DNA from 3 places in the Shinella sp. 838 genome. Region 1 is predicted to be linked to each of the others. Evidence: riboswitches for the same ligand, from Rfam matches in the RefSeq annotation. Region 1 holds a riboswitch; each other region holds the start of a gene.
What was found. A riboswitch is a leader RNA that binds a small molecule or an ion and turns the genes downstream of it on or off. The one in region 1 is predicted to bind cobalamin.

Region 1 (6,174 bases):
CTGGTCAAGGCACTGCAGCGCAGCGAGGCGCAGAACGCTTTCCTTGCCCAGCACGATCCGCTGACGGGGCTGAAGAACCGCAGCGGTTTCGACGAAGAGGTGCGCCATGCCATCCGCAAGGGCGAGAGCCAGCCCTTCTCGATCGTCGCTCTCGACCTCGACCGGTTCAAGGCCGTCAACGACCGGTACGGCCATGCAGCTGGCGATGCGGTGCTGCAGGCTGTCGCACGCCGCTTTTCCGAGCGTATCGGCCCGCTCGGCACGGTCGCCCGCCTCGGCGGCGATGAGTTTTCCGTGCTCCTTGGCGGTGTCTCCAGCCGCGAGATGCTCCTCGAGCTTGCTGAGGGCCTTGTCCGGGATGCGCAAATACCGATCGCCCATGACGGGCAGCTTCTGGTCATCGGCGGCAGCGCGGGCATTGCCCAGTTCCCGGACCATGGCGGTAGCCTGCACGACGTGATGGTGATGGCGGATGCGGCGCTCTATGCGGCCAAGAATGCCGGTCGCAACCGAGCCGTTCATGTCGGCGACATGGCTGGCGACGCGATTGCCGAAGCCGGTGCGGTACGCGCGGCCTGACCAGTCGCCCTGCGCACTGAAGCGCCTACCGCCTTGTTTCCATGGGGTTTCCGCCAGGATGCACCGCAGCAGGCGCCGGCCCTGTCTGAAGATAGTCGTGTCCGGTCGGTCTCTGTCTCCGGAAATGGCTTGAGAAACAGCCCGATAGGGGATTTGCTTGCGGAAATGAATCATGTGTCGATCGGCTTCTCGTTGTTCGCGAGCCAGCATCGGCCGGTCTGCAAGGGAGGCATGGCATGAGTGAAGGTGCGCGGCTCGACGGCAAGATCGCCGTCGTCACGGGAGGAACGCAGGGGCTGGGGGCGACGATCGCCCGGCTCTTTGCCGAGCGGGGTGCGGCGGGTCTCGTCATCTGCGGTCGCAATGCCGCCAAGGGCGAGGCGAAGGCCAAGGAGATTTCCGGCGCGACGGGTGTTGCGACACTCTATGTGAAGGCCGATCTCGCTGTGGTCGAGGATGCGCGCGCGGTCATTGCCGCCTGCGACGCGGCCTTCGGCCGTGTGGACGCGCTGGTCAACGCCGCCGCCATCACCGACCGCGGCACGATCCTCGATACGAGCCCGGAGCTGTTCGACCGCATGTTCGCGGTCAACGTACGCGCGCCGTTCTTCCTCATGCAGGAGGCGATCACGGTGATGCGGCGCGAGAAGACCGAGGGCACCATCGTCAATATCGGTTCGATGTCGGCCAAGGCCGGCCAGCCCTTCATCGCCGCCTATTGTGCCTCCAAGGGCGCGCTCGAGACGCTGACCAAGAACACGGCCTATGCCGTTCTGCGCAACCGCATCCGTGTCAACGGCCTCAACATCGGCTGGATGGCCTCGGAGGGAGAGGATCGCATCCAGCGCGAATTCCATGGCGCGGCCGACGACTGGCTGGCGAAAGCGGCGGCAAGCCAGCCCTTCGGGCGGCTCGTCGATCCGGCCGAGGTGGCGCGGGCCTGCGCCTATCTCTCCTCGCCGGAATCCGGCCTGATGACGGGCTCGGTGATCTGCTTCGACCAGTCTATCTGGGGTGCCTATGACGGCTCGCCCCATCCGGATGCGCCGCTCTGAGGCGCAGGCACGGCGGTGCATGGCGCAGGCGGGCTTGATCGTGCCCGCAAGCCATGCGCATATCCTTCGCGTCAGGTGCCCGCTCCGGCGGGAGAATCGGGAATCCGGTGCGGGTGATAAACCCAGGTCCGGAACGTGCCCAACGCTGTGACGGGGATGGTTTGCACCGTAAAAGCTTGAATCGATTCAGGCTTTTGCCACTGGTTGTTCAACCGGGAAGGCAGGTGCCTGCCGCGTGACCCGAAGTCAGAAGACCGGCCTGGCACGATAGACCGAACCGCGCGGACGGCGGCAGGTTGTGACGCATTGTTGGGGAGATGACGATGCGAAGCGAACCCTTGGACCCTCTGGTCCGGGCGGGCGCCTTTTCCCGCGAGGAAAAGCAAGCCGTCTACCGTGCCATCGAAACGCGCCGCGACGTGCGCGACCAGTTCCTGACCGATCCCCTGCCGGACGACCTCGTCGGCCGCCTGCTGCAGGCCGCCCACAATGCCCCGTCCGTCGGTTTCATGCAGCCGTGGAACTTCCTGTTGGTGCGCAGCGCGGCGACCCGTCAGGCGGTGCATGCGGCCTTCCTGAAAGCCAATGCCGAGGCGGCGGCGATGTTCGAAGGAGAGCGTCAGGCGCAGTATCGTGCGCTGAAGCTGGAGGGTATCCTGAAGGCGCCGCTGTCGATCTGCGTGACCTGCGATCCGACCCGCGGCGGCAGCGTGGTTCTCGGTCGCACGCACAACCCGCGAATGGACGTCTATTCCACGGTCTGCGCCGTGCAGAATCTGTGGCTCGCGGCGCGGGCGGAAGGCGTTGGCGTCGGCTGGGTCAGCATCTTCCACGACAGCGATATCCGTTCGATCCTCGGCATACCCGGTCATGTCGAGATCGTCGCCTGGCTGTGCGTCGGCTTCGTCGACCGGCTCTACGGCGAGCCGGAGCTGGCGGTGAAGGGCTGGCGGCAACGCCTGCCGCTGGAAGACCTGGTGTTCGAGGAACGCTGGCCGGAGGAAGGCGTCAGTTGACGCCGGCATCCACCGGGCGGCCGAGGTCGATGGCGGATTCGTTGGCCGGCAGGAAGACCGGGCCGACCGTGCGCACCTTGCTGCTGGCCGGGTCGTAGTCGCGCTCCTCGACCTTCGCCGGCACCTTGACCGGGGTCTCTTCCTTCTTCGGCAGGGTGCGAATGGTGGTGATCGAGCCGCTGTCGGAATCGTCGGCGGTGCCGGCGCGCGCGGTCTCGGCGTCGTCGCCCTTCAGCGCCTTCTCGCGCTTGATCATCTCCTGATAGTAGGCCGAGAGGTTGCAGCCGCAGGCGCCGGGCTTGGAAAGGTCGCGCGTGCGGTAGGAGAAGGCGTTCGGCATTTCGTAATAGGGGCGGCCCGTGACCGTGGAGGTCATCTGCTCGGTTTCCTGGCCGCTGGTCATCGACTGGTAGAACAGTTCGGTCTCGGTTTCCGGGCACATCATGGCGCAGACCTTCTGGTCGCGCCGGAAGTCGAGCGGCGTCGCGCCCGACGAGATCGGGAAGAATCCGCCGTCGCAGGTGCGCACGCAGACGGTGCGCAGGTTGCCATGGCCGTTGCTGCCGCCGAGCGAGCGCAGTTGCAGGCGCTCGCTGCCGTCGGGCGCGGTGCCGAGGGGCAGGGTGCGCTTTTCATCGAGCGTGCGCAGCGTCTCGGTCGCCGCGATCGGCATGACCTTCGCCTCGTCGCCGCAGCCGTTGCTCGCCAGGAGGGCGGTGAGACGGCTGCGCTTGCCCTGCGACGAGGTGCCGCCGGCAAATTCGCGGCGCTTCTTGTCGAGGATTTCAAGGTTGCGCTCCATCTTGCCGATGACGCTTGAGAGCGTGTCGCAAGCTTCGGCATTCGCCCCGCCGACCACGATGATGCTGCCGCCCGAGCAGCCAAGGCGGCGCTGGTCACTCCTGGCCTTGCGCAGCTGAATGTTCTGGCGGGCGATCGCGCCGGCATATTTGCGTGCGCTCGTCGTATCGACCACCACCTTGGGCAGGTTGGCCAGCTCCGCCTGGAGGCGCTCGCACACGTTCGCCGCCGCCGTGCCGCCCGACAGGAGCAGCGGCAGGCCGGTTGCAATGGCAAGGAGGAGGCGAAGGCGCCCGGTCACATCATCGATCCCGTGAATTGGTTGGGCCGCGTTCCGGCCGCATATGCAGTTCCTATCATAGGCCCTGGCGGGGGAAGCGCAACGTGCTCCCGGATTTGTGATTAATGTCGGTCACAAAATATGAGTTGCGTATTCACCTTTTTGCCCGTGGCGCGCAATTGATCTCCCATGGGCCTTGGTGTAGCACTCTCGACAAACTCAACAGCCGGTCTGCGCCCGGATGGCGCAACCGCCTATGGCGGAACCCCGGCCCTTGCAGGCAGGTATTCATGCGGATTTCCTCCATCTTGCTCAGCCCCTGGTACGCGCTTCAGCTCGCATCCGGCGCAAAATCCTTCGCTGACAACCCCATCATCGGCAGCAAGTGGCTGAACCGGAAGGGCTTGCACGAGAAGCGCGTTTCGCTTGCCATGCGCATGGCGGCCTGGCGCCGCAAGAAGCTGGAAAACCTCGTCGCCCCGGATCACCGCCGGCAATATGCCGAGAACGGTTTCGTGAAGATCGAGAACTTCCTGTCGCCCGACGTGTTTGCCGCGGTCACCCGCGAGATCGCCGAGCGGGATTTCGAGCGCTACGACATGCTGCAGGGCGAAACCGTCACGCGCCGCGCGATCATCGACGACAGCGACCTCGAAAGCCTGCCGGGCTTCAAGGCGGCGCGCAACGACCCGCGCGTCAGCAATCTCCTGCGCTACGTCTCGTCCCATGCCGGCCAGCCGCTGCTCGTCGTGCAGGTGGTGATGGCGCTGCCGTCCGTCATCACGCAGGGTTCGACCGACCCGCAGACCGCGCTGCACAGCGACACGTTCCAGCCGACGGCCAAGGCGTGGCTGTTCCTGCGCGATGTCGGCGAGGAGGACGGCCCGTTCGCCTATGTGCCCGGCTCGCACGAGATGACGCCGCAGCGCCTCGCCTGGGAGCGCGACATCAGCGAGAATGCCGATGCGATCGAGAACAAGTATTCCGCCCGCGGCTCGCTGCGCATCATGCCGGACGAGCTGACGGCGCTGGGCTATGGCCAGCCGGTCAAGATGACGGTGAAGGCGAACACGCTTGTCGTCGCCGACACGCACGGCTTCCATGCCCGCAGCCCGAGCTACAAGACGACGACGCGCATCGAGATCTACGGCTCGCTGCGCCGCAATCCCTTCCTGCCGTTTACCGGTCTGCACATCGCCTCGCTGCCCTTCATCGCCTCCGGTATGAACCGCCTGATCATCTCGGCCATGGGGTTTCGTGCGAAGCTCGGCCTCAAGGGCTCGCCCTGGAAGGATGCCGGCCAGGGCAAGGCCGACGAATGGTCGAAGCGGCTGAAGCAGCCCTCGGCCTGAGCCTAAAAAAACGGACGAACCGGCCGCACCCTTGCAAGGCGGCCGGTTCGACCCTAGATTTCCGGCAACGCAATGCCGACCGGATGGTGCACCATGGATTTCAACCCGACCACAAACCGACTTCGTTTTGTCCTCGGGGAAATCTCTATTCATGCCGCATTCCATCACCCTTTCCAAAATCCGGTGGTCCACGCCTGACGGCCACGCCCTCCTTTCCGATCTCGACCTGACCTTCGGCGCCGAGCGCGCCGGCCTCGTCGGCCGCAATGGCGTCGGCAAGACGACGCTGCTGAAGCTCGTCACCGGTGCGCTCACGCCGCAGGCCGGCACCGTCGCCGTGAACGGCACGGTCGGGCTGCTGCGCCAGAGCGTGCAGGTCAACCCGCAGGAAACCGTTGCCAGCCTGTTCGGCATCGTCGAGGCGCTCGACCTGCTTTCCCGCGCGGCGCGCGGGGAGGCGGACGCCGAGGCCCTTGCCGATGCGGACTGGACGCTGGAGGCGCGGCTTGCCGCCGCGCTCGCCCGCGTCGGGCTGGAGGCGGAGGCGGAGACGCCGCTTGCCGCCCTTTCCGGTGGACAGCGCACGCGGGCGGCGCTCGCGGCCCTCATCTTCAGCGGGCCCGATTTTCTCCTGCTCGACGAGCCGACGAACAATCTCGACCGGGATGGGCGGCAGGCGGTCATCGATCTGCTCGCCGGCTGGCGGGCGGGGGCGATCGTCGTCAGCCACGACCGCGCGCTGCTGGAGACCATGGATGCCATCGTCGAGCTGACGACGATCGGCGCCACCCGCTATGGCGGCAACTGGAGCGCCTATCGTGCGCGCAAGGCGCTGGAACTCGCCGCCGCCCATCGTGACCTTGCGGATGCGGAAAGGCATGCCGCCGAGGTGGCGCACACCATGCAGGTCATTGCCGAGCGCAAGGCGCGCAAGGACAGTGCCGGCCGCCGCAAGAAAGCGCGTGGCGACATTCCGCGCATCATGCTGGGCGCGATGAAGGAGCGCAGCGAGCTGACGGGCGGCGCCAATGCGCGGCTTGCCGAGGACCGCCAGGCGCAGGCGGGCGAGGCGGTGGCGGCAGCGCGCGAGC
Region 2 (6,174 bases), on a different contig from region 1:
GCTGTCCGCCCAGTCGCTGAGCAGCGAGAAATAGATCTCGCCGCGCGGATTGGCGAGATAGTGGACTTCGAGATTGCGCACCAGTTCGTCGACATGGTCGCGCTTGGAGATCAGACACGGCACGACGACGAGCGTGCGCGCATCCTCGGGAATCCCGTCCTTGAACTCGTAGCCGACAAGGCGCGACGGCGTGACGAAGAAGGTGACAAGCGTGTTGAACAGGCCCGTCGCCCCTTCGGACGCCGGCAGCGCGAAAAGCACCAGCATGATCAGCCATGCGCCGTCGGGAATGTCGAGCTGATCGAGGAAATAATAGACCGCGATCATCGCCAGCAGCGTCAGGATGATATTGGGTCCGGCAATGGCGAACCAGTCGAGCTTGCGGCCGAAACGCACGATGCGCTGGACGATCGACGGCCGGTAGCCGATGCGCTTTTCGAGCAGCTTCCGCTTCTTGCCCACGAGGAAGGCGGCGACATTGGCCTCGTAGTCGAGGTCCTCGACATGCGCCGCGGCGTCTTCCGCGGTCATCGCCAGTGCCGTCTCGGTCACCTCAAGCTCGGTCTTGCCGGATCTGCGGGCGAAGCGCTCGATCGTGTTGCGATACTTGTTGCGCGAGCCGAAATCGAGGTCGCTGTAGTCGGACCCCTGGCGCAGCGCCTCGTCGAGGCGGCTGACGCTTTCGAACCAGACCGGCCACTCGGTATCGTCCACCGAGCGCAGGCTCTTGATGAGCGAACTCATCGTGACGTTGCCGGAGGAGAGGCGGTTGTTCTCCGCGACGATCAGTTCTTCGAGGTCGCTGCCGCGGCTCTCGATCTTGCGCTCCAGCCACTGGATCACCGCGCCGGAGGCCTGGAGGCCGTCGCGCAGGCGATAAAGCAGCTGGATGACGAACGTATTGTCCTCGATGAAGCTTTCCAGCGACTGGAGATGCGCGATGGACTTTTCCGGATCGTTGAGGCGGATCAGCTCATCGGCCACCTCGTTGGCCTTGAAACGCATCTTGCGCGAACGCTCGACGCGGCTGGAAATGCGGCGGAGGTTTTCAAGCAGCACGAAGCGGATGAAGGAGGGCAGCGCCCAGAGCTCGCCGATCTTCAGCGCGTCGATCTTCTGGAAGCCCTGAACAAAAGCCGTCAGCCCCTCATGCGAGACGCCGCTATGGGTGTGCGCGACATAGAGCCAGGCAAGCGCCAGCGTGCGCGGCATCACCTGCCCTTCGATCTCGATGGTCGGAAGCTGGCGATAGAAGCGGCGCGGAAAATCGCGTCGCACTTCCTGGATCGCCTCTTCGACGACGTAGTAGTTGTCGAGCAGCCATTCGGCCGCCGGCGTGATCTGCGCACCGGCTTCGACATCCTTGGCCGTGGCGCGATAGACGCGAAAGATTTCCTTCTCGTTTTCCTTGTGCCGGGCGCGGAATTCGAAAGGGTGGAAGCCGGGCAGCGCCGCGGTCTTGTCGCGCGCCAGCGCTTCACCGCAATCGGCGAGCTCCTCCAGCGACAGATAGGTGGCGCGGATCGAATCGTTATAATCGATCTGCTTGGCGTCGGCGTCGCGCGAAGGGGCTTGCGGCGTATTGTGAAGGGGCATGTTTCTGATTCTGGATCCGGCCATATGGAACCATCCGGCGACGGCCTTTGCGCCGAACGGTTTTTTGCGGGCAGGTTTCATCTCGGTGCCGCGATCAGCCATGTGACCAAACAGCGCCCGGACGGCGCGATTGGAATGGACATGGCTCAAGCGACACGCTGGTTGGCATCCTGGCCGCGTGGTGCATGAAAACGGCATTTTTTAGCCGTAAGGACAGAGACTTGCAACATGTCAACATGACCGGATGGCGCAGCATCGACCCTCATCTGCGGTTTTGGTGAATCGTGCGCCCTCGCAGGAGGCGAGCGGACACAAGGAGCAGGGGAATGGCAAATGGATGCGGCAGGAAAAAGTTCCCGCCCGCCCATCTGGCTGCCCGCCAAGCTGTGTCCAAACCGCCGAACGGAGCCTTGCACCATTGACTCGGTGCCGGCGCCAAGCCAGTTTGACGCCGTCAGGGTCTTCCGAGTCGATTGGCTCGGAGGCTAAGAGGGAAGCCGGTGCGATGCTCCGAAAGGAGCACCAAGACCGGCGCTGCCCCCGCAACTGTGAACGGCGAGCTGCTGTCGCTCCATGCCACTGGTGGATTTCACCGGGAAGGCGAGACAGACGCGATGACCCGCAAGCCAGGAGACCTGCCCTGACAGTCGTAACGTCCATGGGCGGGGTGTCCCAGTGGTGCGCTTGCTTGTCGCCTCCGGGCGAAGTTCCAGCAGCGTGCGTCCGGTCATCCCCCAATTTTCCGATTGGGGAAGAAATGCTTGCCATCACCGACAATGGTTTCGCCGGGAAACCGGAATCCATCTTCATCTCCTGGCTGCTCTGGCAGCCACACGGCGCCGACCTTGCCGTCGAGGCGCTGAAGGAGGTCCAGAAACTCTCGCGCTATGAAAAGGTCGATCCCGACATCGCCAGACTGAAGGCGCTGTTCGCCTCCCTGGCCGGGTCGAATCGACCGATGCACTGACTGCTAAGGCATAAAGACATATTGACATAAAGATATCTTTATGTGATTTCCGGTGCAGGATTATTGCACCGGAGGGCTTTGCCGTGGCCGAATCGCACCTGGACACCCTGTTCGGACCTGAACTGCCGCCACGCGATGGGCGCGAGATTCTCGCTGCCCTTCAGGCCGCCGCACGCGAGCGCATCCTGGTGCTCGACGGCGCCATGGGCACGGAAATCCAGACGCTGAAGCTGGTGGAAGAGGATTTCCGCGGCGATCGCTTCGGCGATTGCGCATGTCACCAGCAGGGCAACAATGACCTCCTGACACTAACCCAGCCCGGCGCGATCGAGGACATCCACTATCGCTACGCGCTGGCCGGTGCGGATATTCTCGAAACCAACACCTTCTCCTCCACGACCATCGCCCAGGCCGATTACGGCATGGAGGACATGGTCTATGAACTGAACCGTGACGGCGCCCGCCTTGCCCGCCGCGCCGGCCTCAGGGCCACCGAAAAGGACGGCCGCCGCCGCTTCGTCGCCGGCGCACTCGGCCCGACGAACCGCACGGCCTCCATCTCGCCTGACGTCAACAATCCCGGCTACCGCGCCGTCACCTTCGACGACCTCAAGCGCGCCTATGCGGACCAGCTGCGCGGCCTCATCGACGGCGGCGCCGACATCATCCTGATCGAGACGATCTTCGACACGCTGAATGCCAAGGCGGCGATCTTCGCCACCCGCGAAGTCTTCGAGGAAAAGGGCATCGAGCTGCCCGTCATGATCTCGGGCACGATCACCGACCTCTCGGGCCGCACGCTGTCCGGTCAGACACCGGAAGCCTTCTGGAACTCGGTACGCCACGCCGATCCCTTCTCCATCGGCCTCAACTGCGCACTCGGTGCCAACGCCATGCGCGCCCATCTCGCGGAGATCTCCTCCGTCGCGCAAACCTTCGTCTGCGCCTATCCCAATGCCGGCCTGCCGAACGCCTTCGGCAAATATGACGAGACGCCGGAGGAAATGGCCGCCCAGATCGAGGGCTTCATGCGCGATGGCCTCGTCAACATCGTCGGCGGCTGCTGCGGCTCGACGCCGGACCATATCCGCGCCATTGCGGCGGCCGCCGCACGCCACGCACCGCGCGCAATCCCCGACATACCGCGCCACATGCGCCTCTCGGGCCTCGAGCCCTTCACGCTGACCGAGGCTATCCCCTTCGTGAATGTCGGCGAGCGCACCAACGTCACGGGCTCGGCGAAATTCCGCAAGCTGATCACCGCGGGCGACTATGCCGCGGCGCTCGATGTCGCGCGCGACCAGGTGGCGAACGGCGCGCAGGTCATCGACATCAACATGGACGAGGGCCTGATCGATTCCGCCAAGGCCATGACGGAATATGTGAACCTCATCGCCGCAGAACCTGACATCGCCCGTGTTCCGCTGATGATCGACAGTTCGAAATGGGAGGTGATCGAGGCAGGCCTGAAATGCGTGCAGGGCAAGCCGCTGGTCAATTCCATCTCGCTGAAGGAGGGCGAAGAGGCCTTCCTTCACCATGCCAAGCTCGTGCGCGCCTATGGCGCCGCCGTCGTCGTCATGGCCTTTGACGAGAAGGGTCAGGCCGACACGAAGGCACGCAAGGTGGAAATCTGCACACGCGCCTACAAGCTGCTCACCGACGTTGCAGGCCTTGCACCCGAGGATATCGTCTTCGACCCGAACATCTTCGCCGTCGCGACGGGCATCGAGGAGCACGACAATTACGGCGTCGACTTCATCGAGGCGACGGCAGAGATCACAGCAACACTGCCGCATGCCCACATTTCCGGCGGCGTCTCCAACCTCTCCTTCTCCTTCCGCGGCAACGAGCCTGTGCGCGAGGCGATGCACGCCGTCTTCCTCTACCACGCCATCCAGTCGGGCATGGACATGGGCATCGTCAATGCCGGCCAGCTCGCCGTCTACGACACGATCGAGCCGGACCTGCGCGAGGCCTGCGAGGACGTTGTGCTGAACCGCGTGCCGAAGACCGGCGGCACCGCTACCGAACGCCTTCTGGAGATTGCCGAGCACTTCAAGGGCGCTGCCGGCAAGGAGGCCAAGGAGCGTGACCTCGCCTGGCGCGACTGGGTGGTCGAAAAGCGCCTCGAACACGCGCTCGTCAACGGTATTACCGAATTCGTCGAGATCGATACGGAAGAGGCTCGTCAGAACGCCGAGCGCCCGCTGCACGTCATCGAAGGCCCGCTGATGGCCGGCATGAACGTCGTCGGCGACCTTTTTGGCGCAGGGAAGATGTTCCTGCCGCAGGTGGTGAAATCCGCCCGCGTGATGAAACAGGCCGTCGCCGTGCTGCTGCCCTACATGGAGGCCGAAAAGCTCGCCAATGGCGGCAGCGGCGAGCGCCAGAGCGCCGGCAAAATCCTGATGGCGACCGTCAAGGGCGACGTGCACGATATCGGCAAGAACATCGTCGGCGTCGTGCTCGCCTGCAACAATTACGAGATCATCGACCTCGGCGTCATGGTGCCGGCAACGAAGATTCTTGAGACGGCAAAGGCCGAAAAGGTCGACATCATCGGCCTCTCCGGCCTCATCACCCCCTCGCTCGACGAGATGGTGCATGTCGCCGCCGAAATGGAGCGTGAAGGCTTCGACATCCCCCTCCTCATCGGCGGGGCGACGACGAGCCGCGTGCATACGGCGGTGAAGATCCATCCGCGCTACGACCGCGGCCAGACCGTCTACGTCACCGATGCCAGCCGCGCCGTCGGCGTGGTCGGCAGCCTGCTGTCGGCTGACATGAAACCCGGTTATGTCGAGACGCTGAAGGCTGAATACCGCAAGGTCGCGGATGCCCACGCCCGCAGCGAGGCCGAAAAACAGCGCCTGCCGCTCGCCAAGGCCCGTGAAAATGCCTTCAAGGCTGATTGGTCTGCCTACCGGCCGAAGACGCCGTCCTTCCTCGGCACGCGCGTCTGGCAGGACTGGGACCTCGCGGATCTCGCCCGCTATATCGACTGGACCCCCTTCTTCCAGACCTGGGAGCTGAAGGGTGTCTATCCAAAAATCCTCGACGATGAGAAACAGGGCCCCGCCGCCCGCCAGCTCTTTGCCGATGCGCAGGCGATGCTGGAAAAGATCATCGCCGAAAAATGGTTCACGCCGAAAGCCGTCGTCGGCTTCTGGCCGGCCGGAACCGTGGGCGACGACATCCGCCTCTTCACCGACGAGGCACGAAACAAGGACCTCGCCACCTTCTTCACACTGCGCCAGCAGCTTTCGAAACGCGACGGACGGCCGAATGTCGCCCTTTCCGATTTCGTGGCGCCTGTCGACAGTGGCAAGCCGGATTATCTCGGCGGCTTCGTCGTCACGGCCGGCATCGGGGAGATCGCCATCGCCGAACGTTTCGAGCGGGCGAATGACGACTACAACTCGATCCTCGTCAAGGCGCTGGCCGATCGCTTCGCCGAGGCCTTTGCCGAGCGCATGCATGAGTATGTGCGCAAGGAACTCTGGGCCTATGCGCCGGACGAGACCTTCTCCCCAACCGACCTCATCGGCGAACCCTATGCCGGCATCCGCCCCGCGCCGGGCTATCCCGCCCAGCCGGACCATACGGAG
Region 3 (6,174 bases), 140 kb from region 1:
GCCGCAGAACATGTCGAACAATGCCGCCGTCTCGGCGGATGGCGGCGAGATCGGCCGGGCGCAATGGCTGCAGTCGCTGGCTGCCCGCGTGCCGTCCTCCGTGCACATGAACCCGGTTCTCCTGAAGCCGCAATCGGATGTCGGCAGCCAGATCATCGTGCAGGGCAGGGTGTTCGGGCAGGCGAAGGCGCGCGACTACCAGGCGCTGAAGCCGCAGCTGATGGGCGCCGTCATGGAAAGTTTCGAGACGGTTGCCGCCGGCGCCGATCTCGTCGTTGTCGAGGGCGCGGGGTCGCCGGCGGAAATCAACCTCAGGGCCGGGGACATCGCCAATATGGGCTTTGCCACGCGCGCCGGCGTGCCGGTCGTGCTGGTCGGCGATATCGATCGCGGCGGCGTCATCGCCTCGCTGGTCGGCACCCATGCCATCCTGCCGGAGGAAGACCGGCGCATGGTCACCGGTTATCTCATCAACAAGTTCCGGGGCGACGGGACGCTGTTCGACAGCGGCATTGCCGAGATCGCCCGCTTCACCGGCTGGCCCTGTTTCGGCGTCGTGCCGTGGCTGAGAGAGGCCGCGCGCCTGCCGGCCGAAGATTCGGTCGTGCTGGAGCGCCTCGCCAGGGGCGGTGGCGGCGCGTTGAAGGTCGCCGTGCCCGTCCTCTCGCGCATCGCCAATTTCGACGACCTCGATCCGCTCAAGGCCGAGCCGGAGGTGGACCTCGTCTTCGTGCGGCCGGGCGAGCGGCTTCCGGCCGATGCAGGCCTCGTCGTCCTGCCGGGCTCGAAATCCACTATCGCGGATCTTGCGGATTTTCGCGCTGCCGGCTGGGACCGAGACCTTGCCCTGCATATGCGGCGCGGCGGCCGGGTCATCGGCATCTGCGGCGGCTACCAGATGCTCGGCAGCCGCGTCGCCGATCCGCTTGGCATCGAGGGCAGCGCGCGCGCGGTCGAGGGCCTCGGCCTGCTGGCGGTCGAGACCGAGATGGCGCCGGAAAAGACCGTGCGCAACAGCGCGGCCCGCTCCCTGCAATATGATGTGCCGCTCGAGGGCTATGAGATCCATCTCGGCCGCACCACCGGGCCGGATACGCTTCGCCCCTCTGTCCGTATCGACGGGCGGCCGGACGGTGCGGTCTCGGCCGACGGGCGGGTGATGGGCACCTATCTGCACGGCCTCCTGTCGAGCGACGCCTACCGTGCGCGGCTGCTGGCCGATTTCGGCATTGAGGGCGGCGGCTTCGATTACCGCGAGAGTGTCGATGCGGCGCTCGATGGGGTTGCGGCGGAGCTGGAGGCCGTTCTCGACCCGCGCTGGCTCGACGGTCTTTTAAGCCGGGACTGATTAAACCGCCCATCTGAAACGTACAGCCATCGGGTTCCTCCGCTGCCGGCCTGCCGCACCAAAGTTGCGCCAGAATTCGGTGCGAGGAGTGACGGAAATCCGCCCGGGATCGCCGGGTGCTGGCGCCTTCGCGCGATCCGAAAGGGTGAGATACATGGGTTCTGGACCTCTCGCACGCTCCGTTCTGGTGCGGCTCGGCATTGCCGGCATCGTCGGGCTGTCGCTCGCCGGCCAGCCGGCGGCCGTCTTTGCGCAGAGCGCCACCGGCAAGGAGGCCGGCAGCGCCGGCAAGCGCTGGGAAGAGGAGTTTTCCCTCTGGCAGAAGGTCTCTGCCGGCAGCGATGTCACGCAGTATGAAGGCTATCTGAAACAGTATCCGAACGGCACCTTCGCCTCGATGGCGCGTCTGCGCATTGCCGAGTTGCAGGCCGCCGCCAAGGCGAAGCCGGCGACGGGCACGGCACAGCAGGCCGAGGCGGACGCCAAGGCGAAGGTCGACGAGGCTGCTGCGGCCGAGAAGGCGAAGGCGGAAGAACAGGCAGTAGCGGAAAAGGCCAAGGCTGAAGAAGCGGCCCGCAAGACCGCCGAGGCTGAAAAAGCAAAGGCCGACGCCGAGGCGGCCCGCTTGAAGGCTGAGGAGGATGCGCGCAAAACGGCGGAGGCGGAAAAGGCGAAGGCGGACGCGGAAGCCGCGCGCCTGAAGGCGGAAGCGGACGTGAAGAAGGCCGAAGAGGCTGCGGCGGCGCGCAAGCTTGCCGAAGAGAAGGCTGCGGCCGACGAGAAGGCGCGCGTGGAAGCCGCAGCGGCGGAGAAGGCCCGGGCCGAAGAGGCTGCGCGCCTGAAGGCGGAAGCGGATGCGAAGAGGGCCGAAGAGGCCGCAGCAGTGCGCAAGCTTGCCGAGGAAAAGGCTGCGGCCGACGAGAAGGCGCGCGTGGAAGCCGCAGCGGCGGAGAAGGCCCGGGCCGAAGAGGCCGCACGCCTGAAGGCGGAGACGGAAGAGAAGGAAGCGGCTGCCCGCAAACGCGCCGAAGAGCAGGCTGCCGAGGCCAACCGGCTGAAAGCGGAGGCCGCGGCTGCCGCCGACAAGGCCAAGGCGGAGGAAGCGGCCCGGCTGAAGGCGGAAGCCGAACGACGAAAGGCCGAAGAGACGGCCGCTGCGGAAAAGGCGCGTGCGGAAGAGGAAGCCGCGGCCCGGCGCGAAGCCGAAGCCAAGCGCGTCGAAGCGGAGAAGGCGGCTGCGGCCGAGAAGGCGCGGATCGAGGAAGAGGCCGCCGCTGCACGCAAGCTTGCCGAAGAAAAGGCGGCCGAGGTGGAGCGGCTGAAGGCGGAAGCCGCGAAGGCGGCTGCCGATGCCGAGGCGAAGGCTGCCGAGGCGGCCCGCCTTGCAGAAGAGGCTGAAAAGCGCGCCGAGGAGGCGGCCGCCGCCGAGCGTGCCGCGCAGGAGAACGACACGGCGACTGCCGCCCGTGAAAACGAAGCGCAGGGCGCCGACAGGAAGGACCGCGGCCTTGCCGTCGAGCAGGCCGACGATGCGGCCAAGCGCGAGGAAGAGACTTTCCAGAAGGCCGTGCTCGACGGCTCGGAAAAGGCTTTCCGCGCCTATCTCGACGAATATCCGGACGGCCGCTTCGTCGCCGATGCGCGCGAGCGCCTGTCGGCGCTGTCAAACACCGCCCGGCAGGAAGCAAAGCCCAGGACGGACAGCGAAACGGCGATTGTCGAGACTGAGCGCAAGGCCGAGCAGCCGATCGTCGACCGGCGCGAGGCCTATATGGAGCGCTCGACCCGCGCCCAGGCGCAGCGCTGGCTCAGCATGCTCGGCTTCAACACCTACGGCGTCGATGGCGTCTTCGGTTCGCGCACCCGTTCGGCGATCGCCGCCTGGCAGGGCTCGTCGGGCTACCGCGCCGATGGTTATCTTTCCCGCCAGCAGTACCGTGCCCTTCGGCAGGCTGCGCAATATGCCGAGGCCCGGCAGAATCGCCAGCGCCGCTACCAGCAGGACTATGACGTGCTGGAAGGCCCCGTCGACGGCTACTACGAGCGCTACTACCGCGACGACGGCTACTACAACGATGGCGGCGGTCTGGTGATCATCCCCGGCTATTGAGAATACGACGGCCGGGCGGCGGTTTCAGCACAGGTGATGACGCTGCCGGTCGATTGACTTCCCGGGGGTGGAAGCATAATCATCCAGACTATTGGATGGTTCCCGGATCCGGAAACGGATCGGGGAGTAAATGGGAATGTGACGCGGCGGACCCAACCAGGGCGCTGCAATCACGGCCGACCCCGCGACTGTAGAGTGGCGAGGGACGCCCATCCGGATGGGAGGATCTGCGGGGAGCGGGGCAATGGTGCCTTGGTTTCGCGCTGTGAGAACCAGACGGAAAAGCCACTGGGTGGCATCGCGATCAGCAGGGGTTGGACGCCTCTTCTTCTACGAATCGTCCGCCTTTTCGCGATGCCTTAGCCTGGGAAGGCGAGGGGGCCCCGCAGGCGTTTTCAACGCCCGACGCTGCGAGCCAGGAGACCTGCCAGCCAATGTGAAGGACATTTCGTCCGACCTGGGGAGGTTTCCCCGCTGCCTGCACGGAGGTTGTCATGGCTGTTTCGACTACGTCTTCTGTTACCCTTTCCGCAAACGACCGTCTCGTCGCCGGTGTTTGCGCTCTTTTGCTCGGCGCCTTCCTGGTGTTCGGTGCAGGCCTTGCGAATTCCGCCGTGCTGCACGACACGGCACACGATACGCGTCACTCCTACGGCTTTCCCTGCCACTAAGGAGTTTTCGACATGATCGTTCGTTATCTCCTGGCCGCCCTGGTGGCCGGGCTGTTCTCCGGCGTGCTGATGACAGCCGCCCAGGAGGCTCGAGTCGTGCCGCTCATCCTGCATGCCGAGGAGTTCGAGGGCGGCGACGAAGCCGCACCCGCAACCGAGGGCACGACGCCGGCCACGGGCACGGAAGGCGCTGCACAGACGCAGGAGCATTCCTCGCTCGGCGCGGTCATCCTCGACATGGCCTCCGCGCTCTCGCCGGTCTCCGTCGCCTATGCCCATGAGGGCGAGGATCACGAGGAAGGCGGCATCATGTTCGGCATGAGCCGGTTCTCCGGCACGCTTTTGGCAAACCTCGTCACGGGCGCCGGTTTCGGCCTGTTGCTTGCCGGTTTCAGCCTCGTGTCCGGCCATCCGATCACGGTGGCGAACGGCGCGCTCTGGGGCGCGGCCGGCTGGCTTGCCGTGCACATGCTGCCGGCCATCGGCGTGCCGCCGGAGCTTCCGGGCTTCCCTGCCGCCGATCTCGGCGACCGCCAGGTGTGGTGGATCGCAACCGTCATCCTGTCGGCGGCCGGCCTCTACCTGCTGTTCCTCAAGCCGAACATCGTCGCCAAGGTCATCGGCATTGCGCTGATCGCGGCGCCGCAGGTCTATGGCGCCCCGCAGCCCAGCGACATTTCCAGCAACGTTCCGGCCGTGCTCGGTGCGGAGTTCGCCGTCGCTGCCCTTGCCACGACCCTTTTCTTCTGGATCGTGCTCGGCCTCTCGCTCGGCTTTGCCAACGAGAAGATCGCCAAGGCAGCCTGATATGACAGTGACATCGCCCGGAGCCGTCCTGGTTCTGGGCGGCGCGCGTTCCGGAAAATCCGCTTTTGCCGAGAGGCTGGTCGCCGAGACCGGCCTCTCGCGTCATTACATCGCCACGGGCCGCGCCTTCGACGACGAGATGCGCGAGCGCATCGCAAGGCACCGGGAGGACCGCGGCGACGGCTGGCACACCCATGAGGAGCCGTTGGCGCTCGCCGCGCGCATCGCTGACGTCGCCCGGGCCGACAGGGCCGTGCTCGTCGACTGCCTGACGCTGTGGGTGACGAACCTGATGCTGGAGGAGCGCGACATCGCCGCCGAATGTTCGGGTCTCCTGGAGGCTCTTCGAAAGGCGCCGGGGCGGATCGTGCTCGTCTCCAACGAGGTCGGCCTCGGCATCGTGCCTGAAAACCGCATGGCGCGCGAATTCCGCGACCATGCCGGGCGGCTGCACCAGAAGGTCGCCGCCCTCGTGCCCGAAGTCTATTTTATCGCGGCCGGACTGCCGCTGAAAATGAAGGGTTGAGCCATGCTGCAACAGAAGATCCCCGCCACCGTCATCACCGGCTTCCTCGGCGCGGGCAAGACGACGCTGATCCGCAACCTCCTGCAGAATGCCGGAGGAAAACGCATCGCGCTCATCATCAACGAGTTCGGCGATCTCGGGGTCGACGGCGACGTGCTGAAGGGCTGCGGCGCGGAAGCCTGCACCGAGGACGATATCATCGAGCTGACCAACGGCTGTATCTGCTGCACCGTCGCCGACGATTTCATCCCCACCATGACGAAGCTGCTGGAGCGGGAAAACCGTCCGGACCACATCGTCATCGAGACCTCGGGCCTCGCCCTGCCGCAGCCGCTGGTCGCCGCCTTCAACTGGCCGGAAATCAAGACGCAGGTGACGGTGGACGGCGTGGTGACGGTCGTCGACAGCGCCGCCGTTGCCGCAGGCCGCTTTGCCGACGACCACGACAAGGTGGATGCACTGCGCGTTACGGACGAGAACCTCGACCACGAAAGCCCGCTCGAGGAACTGTTCGAGGACCAGCTTACGGCAGCGGACCTCATCGTGCTCAACAAGACCGACCTCATCGATGCCGAAGGCCTCAAGGCGGTGCGCGATGAGGTCGCCTCTCGCACGGAACGCAAACCCTCGATGATCGAGGCGAAGAATGGCGAGGTCGCCGCCGCCGTACTGCTGGGCCTCGGCGTCGGCACGGAGGACGACATCGCCAACC

Region 2: linked by a shared signal. The riboswitch ahead of P9A16_RS29720 (hypothetical protein) and the one ahead of bluB (5,6-dimethylbenzimidazole synthase) in region 1 are both predicted to bind cobalamin.
Region 3: linked by a shared signal. The riboswitch ahead of P9A16_RS05925 (CbtB domain-containing protein) and the one ahead of bluB (5,6-dimethylbenzimidazole synthase) in region 1 are both predicted to bind cobalamin.

What each region holds. Positions count from the first base shown of each region.
Region 1 is NZ_JARSBQ010000001.1:1,394,208-1,400,381, forward strand. Features, by position in the region: gene P9A16_RS06595 (sensor domain-containing diguanylate cyclase) at 1-579, shown strand, start outside; gene P9A16_RS06600 (SDR family oxidoreductase) at 816-1,634, shown strand; cobalamin riboswitch at 1,691-1,911, shown strand; gene bluB (5,6-dimethylbenzimidazole synthase) at 1,958-2,650, shown strand; gene P9A16_RS06610 (DUF2865 domain-containing protein) at 2,643-3,752, opposite strand; gene P9A16_RS06615 (phytanoyl-CoA dioxygenase family protein) at 4,022-5,083, shown strand; gene P9A16_RS06620 (ABC-F family ATP-binding cassette domain-containing protein) at 5,235-6,174, shown strand, end outside.
Region 2 is NZ_JARSBQ010000014.1:160,042-166,215, reverse strand. Features, by position in the region: gene P9A16_RS29725 (GH36-type glycosyl hydrolase domain-containing protein) at 1-1,596, opposite strand, end outside; cobalamin riboswitch at 2,037-2,253, shown strand; gene P9A16_RS29720 (hypothetical protein) at 2,354-2,563, shown strand; gene metH (methionine synthase) at 2,647-6,174, shown strand, end outside.
Region 3 is NZ_JARSBQ010000001.1:1,250,859-1,257,032, forward strand. Features, by position in the region: gene P9A16_RS05915 (cobyric acid synthase) at 1-1,348, shown strand, start outside; gene P9A16_RS05920 (peptidoglycan-binding domain-containing protein) at 1,503-3,458, shown strand; cobalamin riboswitch at 3,538-3,904, shown strand; gene P9A16_RS05925 (CbtB domain-containing protein) at 3,953-4,129, shown strand; gene P9A16_RS05930 (CbtA family protein) at 4,142-4,936, shown strand; gene cobU (bifunctional adenosylcobinamide kinase/adenosylcobinamide-phosphate guanylyltransferase) at 4,938-5,462, shown strand; gene cobW (cobalamin biosynthesis protein CobW) at 5,466-6,174, shown strand, end outside.